Regions from separate parts of the Actinomyces sp. zg328 genome, predicted to be linked through region 1. Evidence: riboswitches for the same ligand, from Rfam matches in the RefSeq annotation. Region 1 holds a riboswitch; the other holds the start of a gene.
The links. A riboswitch is a leader RNA that binds a small molecule or an ion and turns the genes downstream of it on or off. The one in region 1 is predicted to bind ZMP and ZTP.
Positions count from the first base shown of each region.

Region 2: it holds a riboswitch for ZMP and ZTP, as region 1 does, so the genes downstream of both, purH (bifunctional phosphoribosylaminoimidazolecarboxamide formyltransferase/IMP cyclohydrolase) here and glyA (serine hydroxymethyltransferase) in region 1, are expected to answer to the same signal.

Region 1 covers NZ_VWPE01000018.1:10,326-24,636, reverse strand. The annotation lists gene GVV75_RS08060 (exodeoxyribonuclease III) at 1-130, opposite strand, end outside; gene GVV75_RS08055 (acylphosphatase) at 226-552, shown strand; gene GVV75_RS08050 (bifunctional methylenetetrahydrofolate dehydrogenase/methenyltetrahydrofolate cyclohydrolase) at 625-1,557, opposite strand; gene glyA (serine hydroxymethyltransferase) at 1,554-2,864, opposite strand; ZMP/ZTP riboswitch at 2,911-2,997, opposite strand; gene GVV75_RS08040 (GTP-binding protein) at 3,943-5,160, opposite strand; gene rpmB (50S ribosomal protein L28) at 5,209-5,448, shown strand; gene rpmG (50S ribosomal protein L33) at 5,445-5,615, shown strand; gene rpsN (30S ribosomal protein S14) at 5,615-5,920, shown strand; gene GVV75_RS08020 (type B 50S ribosomal protein L31) at 5,934-6,203, shown strand; gene ykgO (type B 50S ribosomal protein L36) at 6,206-6,328, shown strand; gene GVV75_RS08010 (hypothetical protein) at 6,765-7,190, shown strand; gene GVV75_RS08005 (glutathionylspermidine synthase family protein) at 7,191-8,441, shown strand; gene GVV75_RS08000 (APC family permease) at 8,451-9,746, shown strand; gene purU (formyltetrahydrofolate deformylase) at 9,760-10,662, shown strand; gene GVV75_RS07990 (N-acetylglucosamine-6-phosphate deacetylase) at 10,868-12,100, opposite strand; gene GVV75_RS10140 (hypothetical protein) at 12,123-12,305, opposite strand; gene GVV75_RS07980 (hypothetical protein) at 12,339-12,497, shown strand; gene nucS (endonuclease NucS) at 12,560-13,255, opposite strand; gene GVV75_RS07970 (class I SAM-dependent methyltransferase) at 13,333-14,133, shown strand; gene GVV75_RS07965 (DUF418 domain-containing protein) at 14,236-14,311, shown strand, end outside.
Region 2 covers NZ_VWPE01000016.1:29,847-44,157, reverse strand. The annotation lists gene GVV75_RS07665 (ATP-dependent helicase) at 1-2,268, shown strand, start outside; gene GVV75_RS07660 (phosphotransferase) at 2,305-3,576, opposite strand; gene GVV75_RS07655 (CpaF family protein) at 3,875-5,206, shown strand; gene GVV75_RS07650 (type II secretion system F family protein) at 5,206-6,057, shown strand; gene GVV75_RS07645 (type II secretion system F family protein) at 6,054-6,983, shown strand; gene GVV75_RS07640 (hypothetical protein) at 7,031-7,297, shown strand; gene GVV75_RS07635 (TadE/TadG family type IV pilus assembly protein) at 7,287-7,760, shown strand; gene GVV75_RS07630 (peptidase T4) at 7,769-8,242, shown strand; gene GVV75_RS07625 (pilus assembly protein TadG-related protein) at 8,317-8,787, shown strand; gene GVV75_RS07620 (CBU_0592 family membrane protein) at 8,934-9,383, opposite strand; gene GVV75_RS07615 (LysR family transcriptional regulator) at 9,457-10,374, shown strand; gene prfB (peptide chain release factor 2) at 10,412-11,533, shown strand; ZMP/ZTP riboswitch at 11,717-11,806, shown strand; gene purH (bifunctional phosphoribosylaminoimidazolecarboxamide formyltransferase/IMP cyclohydrolase) at 11,834-13,615, shown strand; gene GVV75_RS07600 (DUF3017 domain-containing protein) at 13,673-14,050, shown strand; gene GVV75_RS07595 (dicarboxylate/amino acid:cation symporter) at 14,201-14,311, shown strand, end outside.

The DNA.
Region 1 (14,311 bases):
CGGCGATCTCGGGGTCGGCGCGCACCTCCTGCAGGAGGAGGACATCGGGCGCGGCGGTGGCGAGCCAGTCCCCCATGCCCTTGCGGGCGGCGGCCCGGATGCCGTTGACGTTGACGGTGGCGATTCGCATGCCGCCCAGCGTACGCGGCCGGGATGCGCTCGAAGCGGGGCCACACCCGGCGGAGCCGAGCGGCGATTCCAAGTGCCACCTGTCACAATGGGGGCATGAGGAGCATCGGCCGCGACGGCGGCGCCAGCGCGCGGGCGGCGGCACGAGGGCGCACGATCCACGCCCTGGTATCAGGAAGGGTCCAGGGGGTCGGCTTCCGCTGGTCCTGCATGGAGGAGGGCGAGCGCCTGGGCCTGGTGGGCGAGGTGCGCAACCTGCCCGATGGCGATGTGGAGGTTCTCGCGCAAGGCCCCGCCGACGACGTGGCGCGCCTCATCGCCTGGCTCTACCGCGGCCCGCGCTGGGCCTCGGTGAGCGCCGTCGTCATCACGGACCTGGAGCCCGGGAGCCTGAGGAAGCGGGCCTTCGTCATGGGCAACTGACCGAGACCGGTCGAAAACAAGAGCGAGACCGGTTCACGGACCGGTCTCGCCCCTATTTTCGACCGGTCTCGGTCAGGGGGTCACGTGGGCGGCGCGCTCAGCGGCGCGCTCGGCGGCGCGCTCGGCGGCCTCCACGACGTTGGCCAGCAGGAGGGCGCGGGTCATCGGCCCCACTCCCCCGGGGTTCGGGGAGAGCCAGGAGGCCACCTGGTCGACGCCGTCGGCCACGTCCCCGACGATCCGGCCCTTGCCGGTGACGGGGTCCACCACGCGCGAGACGCCCACGTCGAGCACGACGGCGCCCGGGGCCACCATCGCAGGAGTGATGATCCCGGCCGAGCCGGCCGCGGAGATGACGACATCCGCGCGGCGCACATGCGCGGCGAGGTCGGCGGTGCCCGTGTGGCACACGTCCACCGTGGCGTTGACGTCCTTGCGGGCCAGCAGGAGGCCGATGGTGCGCCCCACGGTGACGCCGCGGCCGACGACGCACACGTCCTTGCCGGCTAGGTCGATGCCATGGCGGGCCATGAGCTCGATGCAGCCGCGCGGCGTGCACGGCAGCGGCGAGTCGATGGGCCCGGCGCCGCGCAGGACGAGTCGGCCGAGGTTCGTGGGGTGGAGTCCGTCAGCGTCCTTGTCGGGGTCGATGCGCTCCAGGATGGCGTTGGTGTCGACGCCGCGCGGCAGCGGCAGCTGGACGATGTAGCCGGTGCAGGCGGGATCGGCGTTGAGGCGATCGATCGCGGCCTCGATCTCCCCCTGGGTGGCGGTGGCAGGCAGGTCCGCGCGAATGGACTCGATGCCGACCTCGCGGCAGTCCGAGTGCTTGCCGGCCACGTACTTGACGCTGCCCGGGTCCTCGCCGACGAGCACCGTGCCCAACCCGGGCACGACGCCGCGCGCCCGCAGTGCCGCCACCCGCTCGGTGAGCTCGGCCTTGATGGCGGCGGCGGAGGCCTTGCCGTCCAGGACGCGGGCGGCGCCCTCCCAGGGGGCCCTCACTGGACCAGGCCCGGGTAGAGCGGGAAGGCGTCGGTCAGGGCCGTCACCCGCGAGCGCAGGCCCGTGAGCAGGTCCTCGGTGGCGTTGCCGGCGGCGCCCGCGGTCAGCGCGGTGGCGATGATCTCGGCGACCTCGGTGAACTCGGCCTCACCGAAGCCGCGAGTGGCCAGGGCCGGGGTGCCGATGCGCAGTCCGGAGGTGACGCGCGGGGGGCGGGGGTCGAAGGGCACGGCGTTGCGGTTGACAGTGATCCCCGCGGCGTGGAGGAGGTCCTCGGCCTGCTGGCCGTCGAGGGCGGAGTCGCGCAGGTCCACCAGGACGAGGTGGACATCGGTGCCGCCGGTCACCAGGCTGATGCCCGCGCCGCGCACGTCGTCGGCCAGGAGGCGCTCGGCGAGGATCCGGGCCCCGGCGAGCGTGCGAGCCTGCCGGTCCGCGAACTCCGGGGTCCCGGCGATCTTCATGGCGATGGCCTTGGCTGCGATCGCGTGCATGAGGGGCCCGCCCTGCTGGCCTGGGAAGACGGCAGAGTTGAGCTTCTTGCCCCACTGCTCGGCGCGGTTGGACAGGATCATGCCCGAGCGCGGCCCGCCGAGGGTCTTGTGGACGGTGGTGGACACGACGTCGGAGGCGGGCAGGGGGCTGGGGTGCAGTCCTGCCGCGACGAGCCCGGCGAAGTGCGCCATGTCGGTCCACAGCGCGGCGCCGACCTCGTCGGCGATGGAGCGGAAGGCGTCGAAGTCCAGGTGGCGGGGGTAGGCGGACCAGCCGGCGATGATGACGCGGGGGCGCTCGCGCAAGGCGGTCTCGCGCACCTGCTCCATCTCGATGCGGTGGGTGGTCTCATCGACGCCGTAGGCGGTGGCGTGGTAGTTCTTCCCGGAGAAGTTGATCCGCATGCCGTGGGTGAGATGCCCGCCGTGGGCGAGGGACAGGCCGAGGATGGTGTCGCCGGAGTCGGCCAGGGCGTGGAGGACGGCGGCGTTGGCCTGGGCCCCGGCGTGAGGCTGGACGTTGACGTACTCGGCGCTGAAGACGGCCTTGGCGCGGTCGATGGCGAGCTGCTCGGCGACGTCGACGACCTCGCAGCCACCGTAGTAGCGCTTGCCGGGGTAGCCCTCGGCGTACTTGTTGGTGAGCACACTGCCCTGAGCCTGGAGGACAGCGCGGGGCACAAAGTTCTCAGAGGCGATCATCTCGAGCGTTCCGCGCTGGCGGTCGAGCTCGCCGTCCAGGACGGCGGCGATCTCGGGGTCGAGCTCGGCCAGGGGGAGGTTGTTGAGGGAGACGGTGGCTGGGGCGGTCATGCTTCTCCTGCGGGTACTCGGGCGCGCGTGCGCGCCGCGGCGGGCGATCCGCGGCCCAGGCGGGCGACCCCGGATCTGCGTGTCATGCCGCTCCCCGGTGGTGATCCACCCGGCGCCAGTCGCGACGGCCATACCCTATCGCGCCCGGCGGCGCGGCGGGCGGCGGCGCGGCGGGTAGCGGGCGACGGCGCGGCGGGTGGCGGGCGGTGGGCGGTGGGCGGTGGGCGCCTCCTACCCCGAGTGGTGCCATCCACCCCGACTGGCGCCTCCTGCCCCGAGTGGTGCGATTTCCACCGAGTGGAGCGTCCTGCCCGCACCAGTGGGCGCAAACCGCACCTCTCAGTGCCAGCCGCACCTCTCAGTGCCAGCCGCACCCGCCAGCGCGCGACGACGCCGAAGAAGCGGCGGCACGGCGGGCGGCGGGTAGCGGGTGGCGGCACGCCAGTCGACCGGCGCTTCCTACCCCGAGCGGTGCGATTTCCACCGAGTGGTGCGTCCTGCCCGCACCAGTGGGTGCAAACCGCACCTCCCAGTGCAAACCGCACCCGCCAGCGCACGGCGATCGACCGGCGCCCCCAACCCCGAGCGGTGCCATCCACCCCGAGCGGTGCGATTTCCACCGAGTGGTGCGTCCTGCCCGCACCAGTGGGCGCAAACCGCACCTCCCAGTGCAAACCGCACCCGCCAGCGCGCGACGACACCGAGGAAACGGCAGGTGGGAAGCGGCGGCACGGCGATCGACCGGCGCCCCCAACCCCGAGCGGTGCCATCCACCCCGAGCGGTGCGATTTCCACCGAGTGGAGCGTCCTGCCCGCACCAGTGGGTGCAAACCGCACCCGCCAGCGCGCGACGACGCCGAGGAAGCGGCGGCACGGCGGGTAGCGGGTGGCGGCACGGCGGGCGGCGGCACGGCGGGCGCTTCCTGCCCCGAGCGGTGCGATTTCCACCGAGTGGAGCGTCCTGCCCGCACCAGTGGGCGCAAACCGCACCTCCCAGTGCCAGCCGCACCTCTCAGTGCGAGCGGCACCCGCCGCCCCACTGCCCCACTGCCCCGCCGCCCCGCCGCACCCGCGCCCCTCAGTCGCCGCCGAACCAGTCGTCCATGGCATCGCCGTCGGGGCCGCTCCAGGCCAGGGCCGTCACGAACTCGTCGGGCCGGAGCAGGATGCGGGAGAAGGCCTCGCGCACGCGCTCGCAGGCGGCGTCGTCGGCGATGCCGGTGACCACCAGGTGGCAGCGCGGGCCGACAAGCCCGCCCGCTCCCGCCTTCGGCGCCTCCTCCTCACCCCAGGGGGCGGGCGCCTCGTCCCAGCTGCCGGCGTCACCAACGGTGACGGCACCGCCGGCGACCTCCCATGCGCAGACGCGCCCGGGTCGGCTGGGCAGCCAGAAGCAGCCGCGCGCACACATGCCCGCCCCGGCGAGGTCGGCGACGAGCTCGCGCAGCCGCTCGGGATGGAAGGGCCGGTCGGAGGCCAGATCGAGAGTGCGCACGCCGTGCTCCACCGGCCCTCCCCAGGCGCGGGTGGAGGCGGGGTGGACCCGGGCGACGGCGGCGCGAGCGTCATGGCGCACCGACAGGAGGGCGTCGAGGACCGGCGCGTCGAATCCGGGTAGGAGGAGCGCGTCGTGGGCGCGCAGGTGCTCGACGAGGTCCGCGCCCGCACCCTCCTCCCCCACCGCGATGATGACGTCGGCGTAGCCGAGCCCCAGCATGTGGACCTCGCCGGTGCAGCGGGGGTCGCCCTCGCCCCAAGCCAGGCCTCGGTCAGCCAGCGGGATGTGGGTGAGGATCTCGTCGACGGCGGTGGCGGTGAGAACCGCGTGGGCGACACCCGCGAGCGCGACGCCCGCAACCGACTCAAGCTCCTCCGCCAGGCGCGGCACGAGGTGGACGATCTCGATCGCCGGGGGCAGGAGGATGACGGTGACACCGTTCGGCTCGTCGTCGGCGCGGTCCTCGGCCACGGCGAGGAGCACTTCGCGCAGGGAGCAGGTGGGGCAGGACGTGGGCATGTCGACGTCGAGCACGGCGGGCTCGGCGAGCGCCGGGGAGGACTCGCCGTCGGGGGCCTGCGAGCCGGTCGAGGACAGTCTGATGACGCCGTTGTCTCCCTGATCGGGGTGGATCGTGGCGGCGATGACGAGGGCGTCCTCGCCGTGGAGGCTGAGGGCCGCCAGGTCCAGCAGAGCGGGATCGACGGCGCTGATGAGGGCGATCCGATGGCCGGCGCCCGCGTGGGGGCCGCGGGAGGAGGGCCGGTCCGCCCCCGGCCGGGATGAGTCGAGAGTCATGAGGGCTCCAACTTGACGGTAATGAGATTCAATCCCAATACTGCACCCATGACCACCTACTGCCAAGTCACGGGAGCCCGGCCGGTCTTCGGCAAGTCCGTCTCCCACTCCCACCGCCGCACGAACCGGCGCTGGGACCCCAACCTCCAGCGCAAGCGCTACTGGGCGCCCTCGCTCGGGCGCACCATCACGCTGACCGTGAGCGCGCGCGGGATCAAGACCATCGATAAGAAGGGCATCGACGCCGTCGTGGCCGACATGCTCGCCCGAGGGGAGAAGCTGCGATGAGCAAGACCGCCAAGGACCTGCGCCCCATCATCAAGATGGTGTCCACCGCGGGCACGGGCTTCACCTACGTCACCCGCAAGAACCGCCGCAACACCCCCGACCGCCTCGTGCTGCGCAAGTTCGACCCCGTGGTGCGCCGCCACGTCGAGTTCAAGGAGTCCCGCTGATGGCCAAGAACTCCAAGATCGCCGCGGACAAGCGCCGCCGCGCCGTCGTCGCCCGCTACGCCGAGCGCCGCGCTGAGCTCAAGAAAGCCAGCGTCAACCCGCATCTGAGCACCGCCGAGCGCGAGGCCGCCATGGCCGCGCTGCACGCCCTGCCCCGCGACGCCTCCCCCACGCGAGTGCGCAACCGGGACGCCGTCGACGGGCGCCCGCGCGGCTACCTGCGCGTCACCGGGACCTCGCGCGTGCGCTTCCGCGAGATGGCCTCGCGCGGCGAGCTGCCCGGCATCGTCAAGTCGTCCTGGTGACAAGGAGCACATCATGAGACCTGGAATCCACCCCGATTACCATCCCATCGTCTTCCGCGACAAGAGCGCGGACTTCGCCTTCCTGACCCGCTCGACCATGACCTCCGCCGAGACCATCGAGTGGGAGGACGGCAATACCTACCCCGTCGTCGACGTCGAGGTCTCCAGCGCCTCCCACCCGTTCTGGACCGGCAAGGGCCGCATCCTGGATACGGCCGGCCGCGTGGAGAAGTTCGAGCGCCGCTACGGCAAGCGCACCCGCCCCACGAAGAAGGAGGCCTGAGCATGAAGGTCCGCGCCTCGATCCGCTCCCTGGCCAAGCAGCCGGGCTCGAAGGTGGTGCGCCGCCGCGGCCACACCTACGTCATCAACAAGAAGAACCCGCGCCTCAAGGCCCGCCAGGGCTGAGCCTCCCACGACGACTCCCGCCCGGGAGCCCTCCTCCCCACTCCCTAGCGCCCCGCGCCCACCCCGACCGGCGCGGGGCGCCCCCGCGCGGGGGGCGGGTCGCGCGAGACCGGTCGAAATCACGAGCGAGACCGGGCGCTCCCCCCGCGCGGAGGCGGGTCGGGTCCCGTCCGGCGCCAGCCCAGCCACGCCGCGGGCCGAGCCGCCCGCCCCCCGCGCATGGAGGGCGGGTTGGAGTAGCAGATGAGGCGCGGCGCCCAGCGGGGCGCCCCCGCGGGCGGGGCGATGGGGACGATGCGAGACGATGGGGAGCGCTGCCGTGGAACAGCCGTTGTCGACGGCGCCCGGCGGCCCTAGGCTGGCGACCGCGCCCATCGGCGCCGCGCCCCTGCCCGGTACGGCGCCCCTGCCCGGCGCGGCGCGGGAAGGAAGAGCGATGCACGCCAGGGGCCGAGGCCGAAGAGTCGTCGTATCCGCCGTCACAGCCGCGGCGGCGGCGCTGTGGATCGGGGGGATGCATGGCTGCGCCCCCGAGAAGTCCGACGACGGCAACACCGACGCCGACTACGTCAAGGTCTGCAAGGACCCCGCCACGGGTCAGCGCATCGAGGACGAGAAGTGCTCCGACAGCGGGAGCGACCGCTCGAGGAGACCCCACTGGGTCTACGCGCCGATCTCGCGCGGCTCCTCGGTCAGGGCCCCGGGGGTCGGCGAGGCAGTGCCCTCGGGGTACGACGGCTCCAAGCCGTCGTCGAGCAGGAAGGTCACCACCTCCAAGCGCTCGGGGGGCTCCTACTCGCGGGGCTCGGGGACCAGTCACGGGGGCTTCGGCTCCGGCTCCAAGGGCGGATCGGGGTCCTGAATGCTGCGCGTCCCATGCTCACCGCGCCCCGGCTGGCGCGACACCATCGCCCGCCAGGGCCTCGTCTTCTCCGAGACCACCGACCCCGCCACGGGGATCATCACCAACTACTGGAATGAGTTCGCCTGCTACGAGCTCACCATGGACGAGGTCAACCTCCTGGAGCGCACCAGCGAGAGCCTCCACATGATGGCCAAGGACGCGGCCGGCTTCCTCGCCGAGGAATCCCTCAAGCCCGGCTCCCCCTTCAACCTGGGCATCCCGAGGGAGGCCATCGAGTACGCCACGGTCTCCCTCGACCGCGATGACCCCTCGCTCTACTCGCGCTTCGACCTCATCTACTCAGGCAATGACGGGCGCCCGCCGAAGATGCTGGAGTACAACGCGGACACCCCCACCGGGCTGGTGGAAGCCGCCCTCATCCAGTGGTACTGGCACGAGGACGTCCACCTGAAGGCGGGCCTGACGGGCATCGACCAGTGGAACGGCATCCACGAGGAGCTCATCGCCCAGTGGGGGCGCATCGATGAGCGCCTCGGCGGACTTCACGGCCTGCGCCCCCACATGTACCACTTCGCCTACACCGACGCCGACGACTCCGGCGAGGACCTCATGACCACGAGTTACCTCATGGACACCGCCACGCAGGCGGGCCTGACCGGCATGCTCGTGGAGATGAAGCAGCTCGGGCTGGATCGGGAGGCCGCCCGCTTCACCGACGGGGAGAACCGCCATCTCGAGGCCATCTTCAAGCTCTACCCGTGGGAGGAGATGATGTTCGAGGAGTTCGGCCCCGCGATCTGCGCGCTCAAGCCGGACCACTGGTTCCAGCCCGCCTGGACGATGTTCCTGTCCACCAAGGCGCTGTCGGCGGCGCTGTGGCACCTCTACCCGAACCACCCCAACCTCATCCCCACCTACATGTACCCCGACGAGGCCCGCGCCCGCCATGACACCATGGGCATGAGCGAGTACGTCATCAAGCCTCTTCACGCCCGCGAGGGCGCGAACATCGAGTTGCATGGGGAGGGCCGGCACATCGTCCAACCCGGCGGCTGGGGCGTGGAGGGGTACGTCATCCAGGAGTTCTGCGCGCTGCCCGACTTCACCGGCTCCGACCACCTCCACAACCGCCCCGTCCTGGGCACCTGGATGGTCGGCGACGAGTGCTACGGCCTGGGCATCCGCGAGTCCGATGGGCCCATCACGGACTACTACTGCCGGTTCGTGCCCAATCGGATCCGGCTCTAGGCGCCGGGGATGGTGGCGCCCGGATCGACGACGGCGCCCCCTCGGGGGCGACGCAAGGAACGGCCCCGGAGGCCCGGGGCAAGCGCCCCGCGGCTGACCACCGCCCAGGGAACCGCGCTCGCCCTGTCCGCCACGGCCCCGTGGTACTCGATCATGGTGACCGCGCCGCTCATCGCCGCGCTGGTCGGCTCGGGCACCGCCGTCGTCTACCTGCTCGCGGCGATCCCCGCCGCCCTCGTGGCCGCCGGGATGAGCGCCAACGACCGCCGCGACCCGCATAAGGGCAGCGTCTACGCCTGGGTGCGGCACCGCCTGCCGCGCACCGGTTGGCTCGCGGGCTTCTGCCTGGCCTCCACCGGCATCATCGCCACCTCCGGGATGGCCCACGTGGCCGCCGACCTGCTCATCCCCTCCGCCCCAGCGGCGCTCAAGGCCGGCCTGGCGGCGGCGCTCACCGGCGTCGCCGCGCTCATCGACCTCTACGAGCTGCGGCTCATGGCGGCCTTGCAGTACCTGGCGATCGTCGCGGGCGTGGGGGCGACGATCGTCTGCGCCGGGCTCGTGGCCGGGGGCGGGGTGCGGCTGGCGCCCATGGCCGGCTCTCCCCTTGACTGGTTCCACGCGGTGCTGCTGGCCGTCTTCGCCTACTGGGGCTTCGACGCGATCTTCGCGCTCACCGAGGTCACGAGCGCTGGGGCGCCGCAGCGGGTGACCGCGCTGACCGTGGTGGGGCTCATCGGGTTCTTCGCCGTCGGCGGGACGGCGTACAGCGCCGTCGACCCCACCCCCGTCACGGGCCATCTGGTGGTGCGCATCGCGGTAGTCTCCTCAGCGATCATGAGCCTGGGCTCCACGCTCGTGCCCACGGCGCGCGGGATCGAGGCGATGGCCGACGCCGGCCAGATCCCCTCCTGGGCGGGCCTCCTGCGGCGGACCTCTTGGGCGACGGCGGTGGTCACGACCGCCTCAGTGGCCTGGGCGGGCCTGCTGCTCATCTCCGAGGGGCTCTTCACGGACACGGTCGACGCGCTCAGCGTGCTCGTGGGACTGTACTTCACCGCGAGCTCGCTCATCGCGGCGCTGCGCGCCCGCTCCCAGCGCGAGCGGTGGGCCCAGGTCGCGGCGGTCGCGCTCATGGTGGTCATCACGACGGCGGTGGCGATCCAGATGCTCGATCCGGCTTACGGGGCGACGGCGGTCGGCGGCGTCGGCGGGGTGGGGCTCATCGTCGTCGGGCTGAGCGCGCTGGGGGTGGCGGGGGCGCTGCGCTACGGCGGTCCCGAATCGGGGGCGCGGCGGGGCTAGGTAGGCTGCGCCCATGACTGCTCCCGCCACCACGCCCGCGACGGCTCCCGCCACGCCGTCGGAGCCCTCCCCCACCGCCCATCTCGTCCTCACCCTGTCCTGCCCGGACCGGCCCGGGATCGTCCACGCGGTCACGGGGGCGCTGGCCCGGCGCGGTGGGAACATCACCGAGTCCTCCCAGTTCGGCGATGAGGAGACCGGCCTGTTCTTCATGCGCGTGACAGTGCTCACCCGCGTGCCCCGCTCGGAGTTGGAGGCCGACCTCGCCGAACTCGCCAGCACCTACTCGATGCGATGGGAGCTGGGCGAGGTGGATCGCCCCCTGCGCACGCTCATCATGGTGAGCAAGGACGCCCACTGCCTGACCGACCTGCTCTTCCGCGCTCGCAGCCAGGGCCTGCCGATCGACGTCGTGGGCGTGGTGGGCAACCATGAGGACCTGCGGCCCGTCGCCGAGTTCTACGGGGTCCCCTTCCGCTGCATCCCGGTCACCAAGGAGACCAAGGCGGAGGCGGAGGCCGAACTGCTGGGGCTCGTGGACGAGCTCGGCGTGGAACTCGTGGTGCTGGCGCGCTACATGCAGATCCTTTCGGAGTCCCTGTGTGAGCGGCTGCGCGGCAACGTCATCAACATCCACCACTCCTTCCTGCCGTCCTTCAAGGGCGCCAAGCCCTACCACCAGGCTCACGCGCGCGGCGTCAAGCTCATCGGCGCCACCGCCCACTACGTGACGGCGGACCTGGACGAGGGGCCGATCATCGAGCAGGACGTCACGCGTGCCTCGCACGCTGACTCCCCCGTGGCGCTTCAGCGCAAGGGCCAGGACGTCGAGCGCCGGGTGCTGGCGCAGGCCGTTAAGTGGCACGCCGAGCACCGCGTCCTCCTCAACGGCAACCGGACCGTCGTCTTCCCCTGACCCGCCTGACCGCGAGCGCCTCCCGAAGCGAGACCGGTCGAAAATAAGAGCGAGACCGGTCGAAAATAGGACCGAGACCGGTTCCCGGACCGGTCTCGGCCCTGACACCGGTCTCGATCCTGGCAACGACCGGTCTCGACCGTCATTTCGACCGGTCTCGGTCCTGACAACGACCGGTCTCGCTCGTGATTTCGACCGGTCTCGATCAGAGGACGTCGGCGCCCCGGCGCAGGACCCGCACGGGGGCAAGCTCGGCGTCGGTGACCAGCACGTCGGCCCATAGGCCCGGGCGCAGCGCGCCGATACTGGCGTCCCCGAGGATCGTCGCGCCCTGGACGGAGGCGGCGTACACGGCGTCCACGAGCGGGACGCCGCCGCGCCAGGTGGTGCGCACGACGTCGATCAGATGCGCCGTCCCGCCGGCGATCGCGTCCTTGCCGGTGAGCCGGGCGACGCCCCCGGAGACGGTGACCGCCTGGGGGCCGAGGGCGTACTCGCCATCGGGCATGCCGGCCGCGGCCATCGCATCGGTGATGAGGACGACGTTGTCCCGCCCCAGCGTCTCGAACATGTCGAGCACGATCGCCGGATCGAGGTGGACGCCGTCGCCGATCATCTCCAGGACGCACTCGCCCCGCTGGGCGGCGGCCAGGAACTCCGGCACCGGCCCCGGGGCGCGATGGTGCATGGGGCGCATGCCGTTGAACAGGTGCGTCGCCGTCGAGCGCGGCGAGCGGATCGGCGCTCCGGCCCCCAGGCGCGCCGCGATGCGCTCGGCGGCATCGGCCAGGGCGGCCCGCACGGGAGCGGCGCCGGAGTCGGTGTGCCCGAAGGAGGGCAGGGCGCCTCCCTCGATGAGCGCGGCGTTGACGCCCTCGTCGCCGGTGATGCCGGGCTTCTCCGGGGCGATCGTCATCGTGACCACGTGACCGCGCCCCAGCTCGATGAGCTCGCGGGTGAGCGGGGCATCGGGGTCGACGATGTAGGTCGGGTCCTGGGCGCCGCAGCGCTCCACGGAGACGAACGGCCCCTCGAAGTGGATGCCGGCGAGCTCGCCGGCGTCGCACAACTCGGCCAGGACCGCGGTGCGCTCCCTCAAGACATCGGCGGCCGCCGTCACGCAGGAGGCCACGAGGGAGGTGGTGCCGTGGCGGCGGTGCTCCAGGATGGAGACCATCGCCTGCTCGGGGGCGGTGGCGTTGGGGAAGGACTCGCCGCCCCCGCCGTGGCAGTGGACGTCCACGAGACCGGGCAGGAGGTAACCGCCCTCGGGAGCCGCCTCGGCGCCCTGGAGCGCCTCGCCGAATCCCGCGCCAGGCGCCGCCGAGGCCTCCCCGACCCAGGCGATATGGCGGTCCGCGATGACGACGAGGCCGTCGTCGATGATGGCGTCCGGTGTGACGACTCGTCCGCGCAGGGCGGTGGCAGCGCTGCTCATGCTCGCAGCATAGACCCAGACATCAGACAACCGCGACCGCGCTGGCCGCGCCCAGCAGCCGCAGGCTCCCCCGGGCCCCTTCTTGGGCCACCGCCCGGGCCAGCGGCACGGCTCCCGCGCTCGGGTCGGCCGCGTAGTCCCGCGCGTTCGTCATCTCGACGGCGTCCGCGAGCGCCCGGGCGGCCTCCCCCTTGGGCAAGGTCATCCAGCGGGAGAGGCCCTCGGCGGTTATCGGACCGTGACTCGTGGCGTAGCGCCGGGCGATCTCGACGAGGGCGGCGCGGTGGCCGGCCTCTCCCCTGGCGACTCCCCCGCCGCCGCCGTGACGTGGACGGTGCCGCGCATGGGCCAGGAGGGCACGAGCCCCTGCGCCACGATCCGCAGCAGCGAGGCCTGACGGGGCAGGGGCCGGCCCGCTGGAGCCTTGCGAGGAGCGCGAGCGGTCATGGCGGGACTCCGTCAGAAGAGGCGTGATTCGGCGTCGTCCATGCCGCGCATCGCGTCGTAGTCCAGGACGACGCAGCGAATGCCCCGATCCTCGGCGAGCACGCGCGCCTGGGGCTTGATGGTCTGGGCGGCGAAGACCCCGCGCACGGGGGCGAGCAGGGGGTCACGCCCCAGGAGGTCGAGGTAGCGGGTGAGCTGCTCGACGCCGTCGATCCCGCCCACGCGCTTGATCTCGACGGCGACGCTCGCCCCCGTGGAGTCCTTGGCCATGATGTCCACCGGCCCGATGGCGGTGGGGTACTCGCGGCGCACGAGGCGGTGGCCGGGGCCCAGGACCTCGATCTGCTCGGCAAGGAGCTCCTGGAGGTGGGCCTCGACGCCGTCCTTGAGCAGGCCCGGCTCGGGGCCCAGGTCCACCGAGTCGTCCGAGATGATCTCGTGGATGCGGATGACGAGGCGGTCGTCGGTCTTGGTGGAGGAGACCTCCCAGAGGGCGACGACGCCGGCCTCGCGGTCCTCCGCATCCGGTTCCAACTCGGTCAGGCGCGCCGGCGGGCTCATCCAGTTCAGCGGCTTGTAGGAGCCGCCGTCGCAGTGGACGAGCACGGAGCCGTCCGCCTTGACCATGATGAGGCGGTTGGCCCGGTCCAGGTGGGCGGACAGGCGGCCGGAGTAGTCAACGGAGCAGGAAGCGATGACGACGCGCACCGGCCCACCCTAGCGGGTAGCCTCGGTCGCTAACGACAAGACTGCGCGCTGGCAGCCGCGACGCGAGAGGAGTCCCCGTGATCCCTTCCGAGCAGCCCTCCGGCTCTCCTGACGCTCCCGGCCCTCCCGGCCCTCCCGGCCCTCCCGGCGACCTCTACAGCGCCAACGCCGACATCTACGCGGCGCTGGCCCAGCCCTACGTGGAGGCGATGGGCCCCGCGCTCACAGAGCTCCTCCGCGGCGACGACGGCGCTCCGCCCGGGCTGCCGATCCTCGACCTCGGCTCGGGCACTGGGGCCCTCCTGCCCTGCCTCGCGGCCCTCGGTGATCACCCGCTGTGCGCCGTCGAGCCGCATCCGGCCATGCGGGCCGGGCTCATGGCCACCATCTGCGCCCTTCCCGGCCTGGCGCGGCGCGTGACCGCGCTGCCCGGAACTCTCGACGACGCCGCGCCCCTCCTGCCCTCCCGCCTCGGGGCGGTCGTCGCGCTCAACGTGCTCGGGCACCTCGACGAGGCGGAGGAGGAAAGGTTCTGGAGTTTCACGGACGAGCGCCTGGCCCCGGGCGGCGTCGTCGTCATCTCCCTGCAGGGCCCGCTGGAGCCCACCGAGGTTCCGTGGACCGACTTCGGGCTAAGCGCCGTCGGCGGGCTGCGATACGGCATGGAGGGCCGGGCCGATCCCGACGGCGACTCGATGCGCTGGACCATGCGATGGACAGTCCGCACGGCGGCGGGCGATGTGATCGATGAGCGCACGGCCCGCGCCTCCTGGCGGATCCTCACCCCGGAGCGCCTGCGTGCCCGGGCCGCGCGGATCGGCCTGGAGCCGGGACCGGCGCGCGATGACCTCCTCCTGCTCTCCTTCGTCCGCCGCTGAGCCGGTCGCCCCGGCTGACGAGCCGATTCACGCGGCAGCCCGCGATGGGGTGATGATCTGACCATTGACCAATGGCTAGCCGTACCCTGAGGAGCCCCACGAGTGACCAGCACGAGCGCCGCGGCACCGCCCGGCCCCGCCCCCGATCCGGCGAGTTGGCGCCTGCGCCTGCGCCGGG
Region 2 (14,311 bases), on a different contig from region 1:
GGGGACGCCGACGTGGCGCGCATCCCCGTCGCGCGCCTCGTCCCCCGCCCCGAGGCCGCGGGCCTGGCCGACGGCGCCGTCCACGTCGCCTTCCTGCCCGATCCCCTCGCCGAGGCCGAGGAGGTGGCTGAGTTCATGGCGCGGCGCTGGGGGCCGCGCGCCGAGCTCGCCGTCCTGTCCCGCACGCGCTCCCAACTCATCCCCATCGCCGACGCGCTCCAGGCGCGCGGCATCCCCCACGAGGTCGTCGGCATCGGCGGGATGCTCAGCGTTCCCGAGGTCGCCGACCTGCGCGCCCTCATCACCGCGGCCGCAGACCCCGAGCGGGGGGACCGCCTCATGCGCCTGCTGAGCGCCGGGGACATCGGCGCCGCCGACCTGCGCGCCCTCCACGACCTGGCGCGCCGCCACACCCGCGGCCCGCAGCGGTCCGCGCGGTGCCAGGCCGGGAGCGCCGCGCCCGAGCCCCCGGCCGACGGCCAGGAGGAGGCCTCCGAGGCGCCGCTGCTCACCGAGGCCCTGGAGACCATCGCCCGACGGGCCGAGGAATCGGGCGGCGATGGTCCCATCGAGGGCCTGTCCGAGGCCGGGCGCGCCCTCGCCCTGCGCCTGGCCCGCGCCCTGCGACGGGTCCGTGCCGCCCTCGCCCTACCACTGCCGGACATCATCGACATCGCCGAGCGGGCCCTCGACCTCGATATTGAGATCGCCGCCATGGGTCCCAAGCGGGCCGGTAGGCGCGCCGTCGACGCCTTCAGGGCCGTGGCCGAGCAGTACGCCGCGGACACCGAGGCCCCGACCCTGGCCGGGTTCCTCAACTGGCTCCAGATCGCCCAGTCCGAGGAGAACGGGCTCGACGCCCCCGAGCCCGACCCCGAGCCCGGCGCCGTCCAACTCCTCACCACGCACGCCGCCAAGGGCCTGGAATGGGACGCCGTCGCCGTCATCGGAATGACCGAGACCGCCTTCCCCTCCTACCGGGGCAAGGCCGAGGAGGACGGCGCCATCAAGACGGGCTCGTGGACCTCCAGCACGGAGGAGTTCCCCCACCCCCTGCGCGCCGACGCCGGTGAGCTGCCGCCCTTCGAGCTGGGATCCCTGGAACCCCCGCACGTGGACAAGGACGACGTCAAGGGCATGTGGGAGCAGTACGCGCTGGCCCTGGGCCGTCACGTCATCGCGGAGGAGAGGCGCCTGGCCTACGTGGCCGTGACCCGCGCCCGCCACGACCTCCTCCTGACCGGATCGCACTTCGTCAAGACGGGCAAGACCCCGCGGCGCATGTCCCGCTTCCTCGACGAGGTCCTGCGCGGCGGCGGAGGGGCCTCGCCCGCCACCCCCTGGGGCGCGGGCCTCACCGAGATCGACGACGAGGCCTCCAACCCCCTCCACGACGCCACCGCCTCAGCCTGGTGGCCGGTGGAGCGCCCCGCCGGGCCCGGAGGCCCCCGCGCGGAGAGGATCGCGGCCGCCCGAGCCGTCGACGCCGCCCGGCGCGCGTCCGCGCCGCGGGCCGGAGAAGATCCTGCGGCGCCCACGGACCCACTCGTGGCCCGATGGGAGGCCGAGGCCGAATTACTGCTGGCCGAGCGACGTCGGACCGAGCGCGCGCTCCCCGGGGTGCGCATGCCCTCCCACCTGGCGGCCACGAGCCTGGACCGCCTGCGCGCCGATCCCGCCGCCTTCGCCCTCGACCTGCGCCGCCCCCTGCCGCCCGAGCCGCGGACCGCCGGGCGGCTCGGCACCGTCTTCCACGACGCCATCGCCCAGCGCCTCGCGGGTCGCGCGGCCCTCATTCCGCTCACCGACGCGGGCGTCCCCGACGCCCTTCCCCCGGCCGATCGGAAGCGCGTCGAGCGCTGGCTCGCCACCGCCGAGTCCCTGCCCCTCCTCAAGGGCCACGCCCTGCGCGCCACCGAGGTGGAGCGGGAGCTCACGGTGGGCGGCACGACGCTGCGATGCCGGATCGACGCCGTCTTCGCCGCCCCGGACGGCTCGTGGCTGATCGTCGACTGGAAGACGGGGCGCCGCCGCGTCCCCGTGGACCAGTTGAGCGTCTACGTCCACGCCTGGGCCGCCAGTCAGGGGACGCCGGCGGAACGGGTGCGCGCCGCCTACGCCTATGTGGACGTGGGCGAGGTCGACGAACTCACGCCGGCGGATCTGCTGCCACTGGACGCCGTCGGGAGCCTCCTCGCCCCCGGCGCGGCCGCCCCGGGGGACCCCCACACCCCGGCCACTGTGGAGGACCCGGGCGCCGGGCCATGACCAGCGCGCGGTCCTTAAAGACCCGCCGCCTCGCCCCTACTCCCCGGGACTGGGCACGGCCCGCAGGGGCGCGGGGACCTCCGAGGTCACCGCCTCCATCTCATCGGCGGCCCGAACCGCCGAATCCGTTGGCACCGGGGCCAGGCGCGGCTCGTGGTGGGCGACGATCGGATCGTCGCCCACCTGCTCGGCCAGATCCTCCAGCATCGCCACCGCGTCCCGAGTGACCGACTCGTCTCCGGAGTGGACGCCATGCAACAGCCAGCGCACCAGGCTCATCTCGCTCACCAGCTCCGCGCGGTCGCGCAGGTGACGGTCCACCCCCTCCGAGCGCGCCAGGTCGTAGGCCGACTCGATCGAGTCCAGGCAGTCCAGGGGCGCCGAGGAGTAGATCCACGCCAGGTCCTCCGCCGGGTCGCCCACATGCGCCTGGCCGAAGCCGCTCATCGCTACCACGGAGCCCCCGGCGGTCAGGACGTTCTCCGCGGCCATGTCCCCATGGACCACCACCGGCCGGAAGCGCCACAGCGCCGCGTCCTCCAGAGCCCGCTCCCAGCGCGAGAGCACCGAGGACGGCGCCTTGCCCGTGCCCGCGGCCTCATCGAGCAGCGCCAGCCACGAGTCCCGCACCTCATCGGCGTCGCGCACCGGCATGCCCGCCTCCGAGATGACGGTGGTGGGCAGCTCGTGCAACTCGCCCAACGCCTTGCCGAGCCCCGCCGACAGCCCCGGCCCCGGGCGCAGGGACATCAGATTGATCGGCCGGCCCGCCGTGTGGGAGCGGACCTGGACGCAGGCGCCGTCGCGCCTGAGGAAGCCGGCCGGCCGAGGCACGTCGAAGGACAGGCGCCCGCCGTCCACGATCCTGCCGATGCGCCGCAGCACCTCCGCCTCGGCCACCAGCTCCGCGCCGGTGATGTCATCGAGGGCCTCGTGGACCTCCCAGTGGCGCCCTCGGGTGTCGATGACGCCGACCACCCTCAGATGCGCGGAGTCCAACTGGGGCAGCGCCAGGCGGGCCGGGTCCAGGCCCCGCACCGCGATCGACGCCATGGCGGCGAGGGCCAGCGCCGAGCGGCGCTCGACCGGCGTCCCCTCTGGCGCGCCCGCGCTGTCAGGGGCCTCGCCGCGCGCGGGGGAGGGGAGCGCCCCGTCGGCGGCCTGCTCGCCCTCGGGCAGCCCCTCGCCCTCGGGCCCGCCGCCGCTTGAGCCCGACGGCGCGCCGGGGGAAGCCCCCGCGCCTGTCTCAGCGCTGATCTCAGCGCTCGTTTCCATGGCCGGGTCCAGGGCGGGGTCCGTGGGCGTCATGACCCAACCGTAGGCGAGGCTCGGCGTCTCGCGCAGCCGCCGCGCCTGCCCTGCTCGCCTGGTGAGCGGTGCGGGTGGGCGGTCAGTGGCGCTCCTACAAGCGCCATCCCCGTCATCCAGGCGGTTATCCACAGGTTCGCCGATGGGGGTAGCGCGAGGCGCGGATCCTCGCTTAGTCTCAGCTCTCGTCCGATCGTCCCAGATCGGAGCTGCTATCCGGCCCCAGTGCCGGCCCCTGACCTCGACTGGTCCCCCGAGCCAGACGCTCCCGCCTCCTGCTCGACCACCGAGGAACCCCATGGACGCCGCGACGCTGCTGCACTCAGAGGTCCGCGAACTCGTGCGCCGTCGCGGCATCGACCCCCTCTCCGAGCCCGGATCCCTGGTCGCCCTCGTCAAGGAGGCCTCCGCCGATTACCTTGCTCGTGCCGACGCTGGACTCGTCCCGCCCCTGCTCGATCCCGAGGCGGCCACCGCGGGCATCATCGACTCCCTGGCCGGCATGGGCCCCCTCCAGCGCTACCTCGACGACGACGAGGTCGAGGAGATCTGGGTCAACGGCGCGGACCGCGTCTTCGTGGCCCGCTCGGGCCGCCCCGAGCTGACCACCACCCTCCTGGCCGACGGCGACCTGCGCGTCCTCGTCGAGCGCATGCTGCGCGTCTCCGGGCGCCGCCTCGACATGGCCAGTCCCTTCGTCGACGCCCAGTTACCCGGCGGCGAGCGCCTCCACGTGGTCATCCCGCCCATCACCGGCGCCCACTGGGCGGTCAACATCCGCAAGCACATGGCCCGCGCCAGCCGCCTGGCCGACCTCGTCCGCCTCGGCTCCCTGCCGGCCAGGCCCGCCGCCTTCCTCGACGCCTCCGTGCAGGCGGGCCTCAACATCCTCGTCTCGGGGGCCACCCAGGCCGGCAAGACCACCATGGTCCGCGCCCTGGCCGGGGCCATCCCCGCCGGCCAACGCATCATCACCTGCGAGGAGGTCTTCGAGCTCTCCCTGCGCAACCGCGACTGCGTGGCCATGCAGACCCGCCCAGCCAACCTCGAGGGCGCCGGTGAAATCACCCTGCGGCGCCTGGTCAAGGAGGCGCTGCGCATGCGACCCGACCGCCTCCTCATCGGCGAGGTCCGGGAGGCCGAGGCCCTCGATCTGCTCATCGCGATGAACTCCGGCCTGCCGGCCATGTCCACCCTCCACGCCAACTCGGCCAGGGAGGCCGTCGTCAAGATCTGCACCCTGCCGCTGCTCGCCGGGGAGAACGTCTCCGCCGCCTTCGTCGTGCCCACGGTCGCCAGCGCGATCGACCTCGTCGTCCACCTCGGGATCGACGCCGCCGGCCGCCGCACCGTGCGAGAGATCCGCGCCGTCACCGGCCGGGTCGAGAACGGCGTCATCGAGTTGGCCGACCTCTTCCACCGCGACCGGGCCGACCACCTCGTCCGCGGCACCGGCCTGCCGCCGGGCCGGGAGCGCTACGAGCGCGCCGGGCACGACCTCTCCTCCCTCCTGGCCGTTGGCCAGGCGCCGTTCCTCCCCGACGCCGCGCCGCCCACTTCGCGGCGCTCCGCCCGAGTCCCCGCCGCGGTCGCGGCCCACTTGGCCCCCGCCGGACGGGAGGGCCAGTGATGGGCGCGATCGCAGGGCTCCTGGCGGGCCTGGGCCTCGTCCTCATCTGGCAGGCCTGCACGAGCGAGCCCCCGCGGTGGAGATCCGAGCGGTCCCGGCGCCTGGGGGACCTCCTCATCCAGGCCGGTGCCGGGCGCACGAGCCCCGCCGCCTTCGTGATCGGAAGCCTCGGGGCCGGCGCCGTCGTCGCGCTCGGATTCCTCGGCGCCACCGGAGCATGGACCATCGCGGCCGCCTTCGGCGCCATCGCCTCCCTCCTACCCTTCCTCCTCATCTCCTCGCGGGCGCGCGCCCGGCGCACGCGCCTGCGCGAGATCTGGCCCGAGGCGGTCGACACGCTCATCTCCGGGATCCGGGCCGGGATGAGCCTGCCCGAGGCGCTGGCCAGCCTCGCCGAGCGGGGCCCGGAGGCGGTGCGCGCCGAGTTCTCCGCCTTCGCCGTCGACTACGCGGCCACAGCGCGGTTCGATGAGTCCCTGGCCCGCCTGAGGGCCCGCTTCGCCGACCCCGTCGCGGACAGGATTGTCGAGGCGCTCCACCTCGCCCACGAGGTCGGCGGCACCGAACTCGCCGACCTCATGCGGTCCCTGGCCCGGATGCTGCGCGAGGACATGCGCACCCGCGGCGAACTCGAGGCCCGTCAATCCTGGACCGTCAACGGCGCGCGGGTGGCCGTGGCCGCCCCCTGGCTCGTCCTGGCCCTGCTGTCCACGCGCCCCCAGGCCGCGGCCGCCTACGCCACGAGCGGCGGCGCCCTCGTCCTGCTCATCGGGGCGATGGCCAGCGCGCTCGCCTACCGCCTCATGCTGAGGATCGGGCGCCTGCCCGAGGAGGAGCGGGTGCTGCGATGAGCGACCATCTCGTTCTCGGGGGCCTGATCGGCCTGCTCGCCTCGCTGGGCATCCTCCTGGTCCTCCAGGCCCTGTCGTGGCGGCGCCCCGGCCTCGTCGCGCGCCTTGAGCCCTACGTCCGGGAGCGGCCCCGCGGATCCGCGCTCCTGCGCGCCCCCGGCCCCAGCGGGAAGACCGTCCCTGGGCTGCTGCTCGCCGCCGTCGCCGGCCTGGGCGGGCTCCTGGAATCCATGGGCTCGTCCGCCGACTCAGTCCGACAGCGCCTGGCCCGATCCGGCTCCCACCTCACTTACGACGAGTTGAGGGTCCAGCAACTCGTCTGGGCGGGCGCGGGCCTGTCCGCCGCCCTCGGGCTGGGGCTCATCTCCTCGTTCGTGCGGCCCATCAGCGTCCCCGCCGTGCTGATCGGCGCCCTCATCGCGGCGATCGCCGGGGCGGCGGCCCGCGACTGGTGGCTCTCACGCTCCGTGAAGCGGCGCACCGCGAGGATCGAGGCGCAGCTGCCCGACGTCGTCGAGCTCCTCGCGCTCGCCGTCGGGGCCGGTCAAGGGCCGGTGGACGCCATCGAGCGGGTCGCCCGCCGGGGGCGCGGCGACCTCGTCGACGAGCTCGCCATGACCCTGGCCGACATCCGCTCGGGCACCGTCCTGGCCACCGCCCTCGAGGACCTAGAGGCGCGGTGCGGCTGTCCGGCCCTGGCCCGCCTCTGCGAGGCCATCACCGTGGCGATGGAGCGCGGGACGCCCCTGGCCGAGGTCCTGCGCTCCCAAGCCGCCGACTCCCGCGAGGCCGCCCGGCGCGCCCTCATCGAGGAGGGCGGCAAGCGCGAGATCGCCCAGATGGTGCCCGTCGTCTTCCTCGTCCTGCCCATCACCGTCCTGTTCGCCCTCTATCCCGGGATCGTCGTCCTGCGCCTGGGCATCTGACCTCCCGGAGCCGCGGCCCGATCCCCCCACTCAAGGAAGGAACCACCATGAGCACCCCCTCCCGCAGCTCCCGGCGCGGCGCCGTCAGATTGAGCGGCTCACTTGGCGCCGCCGCGCTCGACTGCCCCCGGCGCGCCAGGGCGCTCGCCGTCCGAGCCGGCCGCGCGATCGCGCCCGAGCGCGGCGACGTCCCCGGATGGGTCCTGGTCACGCTCATGACCGCCGGGCTCGTCGTCGCCCTATGGACCGTGGCCGGTCCCGCGCTCGTCAACATCTTCACCTCCGCGATGAACAAGGTGACCGGTGCGATCTGAGCGCCTGGGCCCGTGTCGGCCTGACGCCCCGCGCCCGCCCCGATCCCGCCGCGGCCCCGGGCAGGGGAACGGTGAGGAGGGCTCGGCGATCGCCGAGTTCGTCATGGTCGGCTCCCTCGTCATCGCGGTGGCCGTCGCCCTCCTCCAGCTCGCGCTGGGGCTCTACGCGCGCAACGTCCTCATCGATGCCGCGGGTGAGGGCGCCAGGCGCGCCGCGTTGGCGGGAGGCACCGAGGAGGAGGCCGCCGCGCGCGTCCGCGCCCTGACCGGCGCCGCCCTCGCCGACGACTACGTCACGGATGTGCGGGTCCGCCGCGCGGTTCGCGATGGTCTGCCCGTGGTGGAGGTCGAGGTGAGCGCGCCCATGCCCGTCCTCGGGCTGCTGGGCCCCGGCGGGAGCCTGCGTGTGAGCGGTCACGCCCTCGATGAATCGGCCCTCGCCCGAGCTGGCGCGACGCCATGAGACGGCTGATGAGGACCCGGTGGCTCCCCGCGCCGGGCGGGGGAGCGGAGGGCGAACGGGGCAGCGCGACGGTCGAGTTCATCGGATGGAGCGTGGCCATCGTCTTGCCGGTCCTCTACCTCATCATCGCTCTCGCCCAGGCTCAGGCGGCCTCGCTCGCCGTGGCCAGCGCCGCCGACTCCGCCGCCCGCGCCATGGAGTACAGCGCGGGTGGCGCTGATGGCCTGGGTCCGGCCCGGGCCCGTGCCGCCGTCGGCCTCGCCTTGGCCGATCAAGGGATCGATGACGACCCCGCCACCGCGCTCGTCCTCGACTGCGAGGACTCCGCCTGCGCCCGGCCCAGGGCCGTGCGCGTGGAGGTGGGAGTCGGCCTGCCGCTCGTGTCCATGACCGGAATCGGTGACGATCTCGTCACGATCTCCGCCGTGCGCCCCGTGAGCACCATCGACAATGGCATCCCGGGCCCAGAGGGTGATCGATGAGGCCCGACGATGCCCGCGCAACCACGGGCCCACCCGCGCTCTCGGCGCCCGTCCCCTGGCGACGGCGCCTCAGGGTGCTGCTTCGTCGCCGCGCGGCCGAGGACGGGCAGGCCATGCTGCTCGGGATCGGCATGATCGCCGTCGTGCTCGCCCTGACCCTCGGCATCGCGTCGGTGACCTCCGTCTACTTGGACGTCAAGCGCCTGACCGCCATGGCGGACTCCGCCGCGGTGGCGGGGGCGGGCAGGATCGCGCCCGACGGCTATTACACGGGTGGCCCTAGCGCCGCGCCCGTGGCCATGGACGACGCCTCCGTGCGGAGCGCCGCCGTCGACGACCTCGTCTCCCAGGCGGAGGTGGGAGTGGCGAGCGCCGGGGGCCTGAGCGATGTGAGCGTGAGAGATGCCCACGTCGAGGATGGCAGGGTCGCCGTCGTCACCCTCAGCGGACACTCGCGCCCGCCCTTCCTGCCCTGGGGGGTGCTGCCCTTCGAGGGCTTCGACATCAGCGCCGCGGGGTCGGCCCGGACGACGACGGCGCCTTGAGGCGGGTGGGGATCCGCGCGACGCGCGCCCACCGGTGCCGTCTGCGCCCACCGGTGCCGTCTGCGCCGACTGGTGCGGGCAACTCGCACCGCTCGGTGCGCACGGCACCGCTCGGTGCGGAGCGCGCCAGCCGATGGGCGGCTCGGTCAGGCGGCGGTGCTCAGGAGCGCGGCGGCAGGCGCCGACGACGCCGTCTGACCGGCGGGCATCGCCGCCATCTCGGCCGTGGGGGCCGGAAGGGCTCGCGCGGCGGGGTCAGTGGCGGCGCCGGTCATCCTGGTCTGCCCCGGGCGCTGCCAGCGGGCGGAGACGGCGGCCGCCTCGCGGCGCACGAGCCCGGCGATGTAGGCGCGCTTGACGGTCAGGAGCACGTTGATGCCGACCACGAGGTAGAAGAGGTTTGCGATGACGCTCGGCCAGGCGCCGGAGGAGGCGCAGTTGGCCATGAGCATGATCGAGCCCGAGATGTTGAGGGCCTGGTACTTGAGGGAATCACCGGCCAGCCTGCCGGAGGAGATGAGGACGTAGGCCCAGAGGAGTTCGGCGGCGCCGAGCCAGCCGGCCAGGGAGAGGAGGTAGGGAACGATGTGGGTCACGGAGGAAGATCATGGACTCCCTGACGATGAAGATCAATCGCAGGTATCTGCATGGGGGATGTAGTTTTACTTCATGAACCTGTCGTCTCGTCGGATGTCCGTCCTCCTCGCCGTCCAGCGCGCCGGAGGGGTGGTCGCAGCAGCGGATTCGTTACACATGAGCCCCTCCGCGGTGTCCCAGCACGTCCGGCTCCTGGAGAAGGAAAGCGGCGCCCGTCTCGTGGACCGCGCCCCGACTGGCGCGGTCCTCACGGAGGCCGGTCGGGTCCTGGCCGAGAGCGCCGAGCGCATCGAGGGCGAGCTCATCGAGGCCCAGCGCAAGCTCGCCGCGCTCGACGGCGCCAGCCCCACCGGGACGGTTCGCGTCGGCTCCTTCGCCACCGCCGTGCGCGCCATCCTCCTCCCGCTCATCGCCGACCTGGAGGCCAACCGCCCCGGGCTCGACATCATCATCGAGGAGGTCGAGGAGCGCGCGGGCCTGTCCCGCCTGCGCCGCGGCGAGCTCGACCTCCTTCTCCTGGAGCGCGACGCCCGCGCCCTGCCCCCCGCCCCCCGCGGCCTCGGCGATGTGCCGATCCTCGACGAGTCCTGGCTCGTCGTCGTCCCCCCGGGCTGCGCCGTGCCGACGTCGCTGGCGGACCTGGCCGGCGCCACCTGGATCGCCCTCGACCCCTCCACCGCCGGGGCCTTCGCGCTGACCCGCCTGTCTGGGCAGCTCGGAGTCGCCCTGAACACCCGGCACGTGGGCAACGACTACGACGTCGTGCTCGCCATGGCCCATGCGGGATTGGGCTACGCGCTCCTCCCCGAACTCGCGGTGCGCAGCAACGACATCCCCGACGACGTGCGCATCACCCGCCTGCCCGGCCTGGGCGCGCGCCAGCTCGTCGTGCGCCATCGCGCCACGCGCACCGAGCCCGGGCCGGCGGTGCGCGCGGTCCTGTCAGCGCTGCTGGAGCAGACGATCCCCCTGGGCGCCGTCATGGGGTGAGGAGGGGAGGGTCTGGCGGATCGACTACTCTTGCCGGGTGGCCACTGACTTCCCCATGCAGATCGAACGACTCCGACACACCTACGCCTCCATCGCCGCGGTGACCGACCCTGACGCCCTGCGCGCCCGCATCGTCGAGTTGAGCGAGTCCGCTGCCGCCCCGGACCTCTGGGACGACCCGGACGCCGCCCAGGTGGTCACCTCCGCCCTGTCCCACGCCCAGGCGGATCTCAAGCGCGTCGAGGAGCTCGGCGAGCGCATCGACGATCTCGAGGCGATGGTCGAACTCGCCGGGGAGGAGGAGGGCGACGACGCCGCGGAGATCCTCGCCGAGGCCGAGTCTGACCTCGCCGCCGTCTCCAAGGACCTGGCCGACCTGGAGATCCGCACCCTGCTGAGCGGCGAGTACGACCAGCGCGACGCCGTCGTCACCATCCGCTCGGGCGCCGGGGGAGTCGACGCCGCCGACTTCGCCGAGATGCTCCTGCGCATGTACACGCGCTGGGCCGAGCGCCACGACTACGCCGTCAAGGTCCTCAACACCTCCTACGCCGAGGAGGCCGGGCTGAAGTCCGTGACCTTCGAGGTCCATGCCCCCTACGCCTACGGCACCCTGTCCGTGGAGGGCGGCACGCACCGCCTCGTGCGCATCAGCCCCTTCGACAACCAGGGGCGCCGCCAGACCTCCTTCGCCGCCGTCGAGGTCATCCCGCTCATTGAGTCCACCGACCACATCGACATCCCCGAGACGGACATCCGCATCGACGTCTTCCGCTCCTCGGGGCCCGGCGGCCAGAGCGTCAACACCACCGACTCTGCCGTGCGCATCACGCACCTGCCCACTGGCCTGGTGGTGTCCATGCAGGACGAGAAGTCGCAGATCCAGAACCGCGCGGCCGCCATGCGCGTGCTCCAGTCGCGCCTGCTGCTGCTCAAGCAGCAGGAGGAGGACGCTAAGAAGAAGGAGCTCGCCGGGGACATCAAGGCCTCCTGGGGAGACCAGATGCGCTCCTACGTCCTCAACCCGTACCAGATGGTCAAGGACCTGCGCACCAACCACGAGGTCGGCAACCCCGACTCCGTCTTCGACGGCGACATCGACGGCTTCATCGACGCCGGCATCCGCTGGCGCAAGCAGCAGGAGCAGGCCGAGGACTGATCCGCGCCCCGCGCCCTTTCCCGAGACCGGTCGATATCAGGATCGAGACCGGTCGATATCAGGATCGAGACCGGTCGGCGGGGCGCCGGGAACCGGTCTCGCTCCTATTTTCGACCGGTCTCGCTCTTATTTTCGACCGGTCTCGGCGTGATGTGGCGGGGCGGGGCGGGAGCGCGCTAGCCTGGGACCGGTCGCGACTGGCGAGGGTGGGGTACCACCGGGGAGCGGCCGCCGCCCCATGTGGAGGGGACGTCGCCCGCCTGGGCGTCCCGCCGAAACCCGGAACCACAGGAGCCCCTCGTGACCGCCTCACCGGCCCCCTCAGCCCCGACCAGCGTGCCCACCGCCCACGTCCCCACCGAGGGACTGGTCAATCCCGACGTCGTCCCCGTGCACCGCGCGCTCGTCTCCGTCTACGACAAGACCGGCCTCGTCGAGCTCGCCACCGCCCTGGCCGCCGCCGGCGTCGAGATCGTCTCCACCGGCTCCACGGCCGCCACCATCGCCGCCGCGGGCATCGCGGTCACCGGCGTCGAGCGGGTCACCGGCTTCCCCGAGTGCCTCGAGGGCCGCGTCAAGACCCTCCACCCCGCCGTCCACGCCGGCATCCTCGCCGACCGCCGCAAGCCCGACCAACTCGCCCAACTCGACTCCCTGGGCGTGGCCCCCCTCGACCTCGTCGTCGTCAACCTCTACCCCTTCGCCGCCACCGTCGCCTCCGGCGCGCCCTTCGACGCCTGCGTCGAGCAGATCGACATCGGCGGCCCCTCCATGGTCCGCGCCGCCGCCAAGAACCACCCCGGCGTCGCCATCCTGACTTCCCCCGACCAGTACGCCGAGGCCGTCCAGGCCATCGCCGACGGCGGGTTCTCCCTCGCCCAGCGCCGCCGCCTCGCCGCGGCCGCCTACGCCCACACCGCCGCCTACGACGCCGCCGTCGCCACCTGGTTCGCGCAGCAGATCGAGGCCGACGGCGCGGGAGCCGGCACCGCGGCCGATGCCGAGGGCCCGGTCGCGCCCCCCGCCTACGCCGGCGCCGCCTACGAGCGCCTCGCCGCCCTGCGCTACGGCGAGAACCCCCACCAGGGCGCCGCCGTCTACACCGCCCCAGGGGCGCGCGGGGGAGTGGCCAACGCCCGGCAGTTGTCCGGCAGGGCCATGAGCTACAACAACTACACGGACACCGACGCCGCCCTGCGCGCCGCCTACGACCACGACGGCGAGGTCTGCGTGGCCATCATCAAGCACGCCAACCCCTGCGGCGTGGCCATCAGCCCCAGTGGTGATGTCGCGCAGGCCCACCGCCTCGCCCATGCCTGCGACCCCGTGTCCGCCTTCGGCGGCGTCATCGCCACCAACGCCACCGTCACCGCCGCCATGGCGCATCAGATCAAGCCGATCTTCACCGAGGTCGTGGCCGCTCCCGCCTTCGAGGACGAGGCCCTGGAGATCCTCAGGGCCAAGAAGAACCTGCGCGTTCTCGCCGTCGAGCCGCCCGAGCGCGAGGGATGGGAGATCAAGCAGATCTCCGGAGGCGCCGTCATCCAGGAGCGCGACGCCTATCAGGCCGGTGACGATGACCCCGCCGCCTGGACCCTCGCCGCCGGCCACCCCGCCGATGAGGCCACCCTCGCCGACCTCCGCTTCGCCTGGCGGGCCATCCGCTCGGTCAAGTCCAACGCCATCCTGCTGGCCTCCGGCGGGGCCACCGTGGGCGTGGGCATGGGCCAGGTCAACCGCGTCGACTCCTGCCGCCTGGCCGTCGAGCGCGCCAACACGCTCGGCGCCCGCTCCACCGGCGACGCCGCGGCGCCCGCCTCCGCGTCCGGTGAGACCGGGGCCGTCGGCGGGGGCGACGCCGGCCGGATCCTCACCGGTCCCTCCCCCGAGCGGGCTCGGGGGGCCGTGGCCGCCTCCGACGCCTTCTTCCCCTTCGCCGATGGCCTGCGGGTCCTCATCGACGCCGGTGTGCGCGCGGTCGTCCAGCCCGGCGGCTCCATCCGCGACGAGGAGGTCATCGCCGCCGCCAAGGCCGCGGGCGTGACCATGTACCTCACCGGGCAGCGCCACTTCTTCCACTGAGGCCGCCGCTCCCGGCCCGGCGCGGCCGGGCTGGAGGCGGGGCGATAGGGTGGGCGCGTGAGCCAGGAGGGGGACAGCGCGGCCAGCGCCAGCACCACGGGTGGGCCGTCCGCGGGACCCGCGGATGAGCGCCCCCGGCGGGGCGTGGCCCCGCCGCGCAGCCGCGCCCATCAGACCTACCGGACCGCCGGCGTCGTCGCCGTGGCGGTGAGCCTCGCCGTCGTTCCCGTCATCAGCCTGCTGGGCCGCCAGCGGCTCGGCGTCATCGCGCTGGTGGCCCTGCTCCTCACCCTCGTCGTCATGCGCTTCCAGCGCCCCCAGGGCACCTGGATCTCCGCGCGCTCACGGCTCTTCGACGTCGTCTTCGGCGTGCTGCTCGCCCTGGCGCTCCTCGTGCTCGCCCCCTACGCGGACCTCCCGCGCATCTTCGGCTGAGCCCCGGCGCCCGGCGGGCGGCATCGGGGCCTCGCTCCATCCCGGATGGCAGACGCCCCCGCCCGCGCGGCGGTGAGTGTGAGATCCTGCCCCGCTGTCACAGTCATCACGCGCTCACGCGGCGATCCCCTGTATCTGGAAGGCCCCAACATGTCCAACGCACAGCCCGCCGCGCGCAAGCGCCGCATGAGGGGCGGCATTCTCCTGTGGGTGATTGTCGCGATCCTCCTGGCCGTCATCCTCGGCTCCATCCGCGTGGGC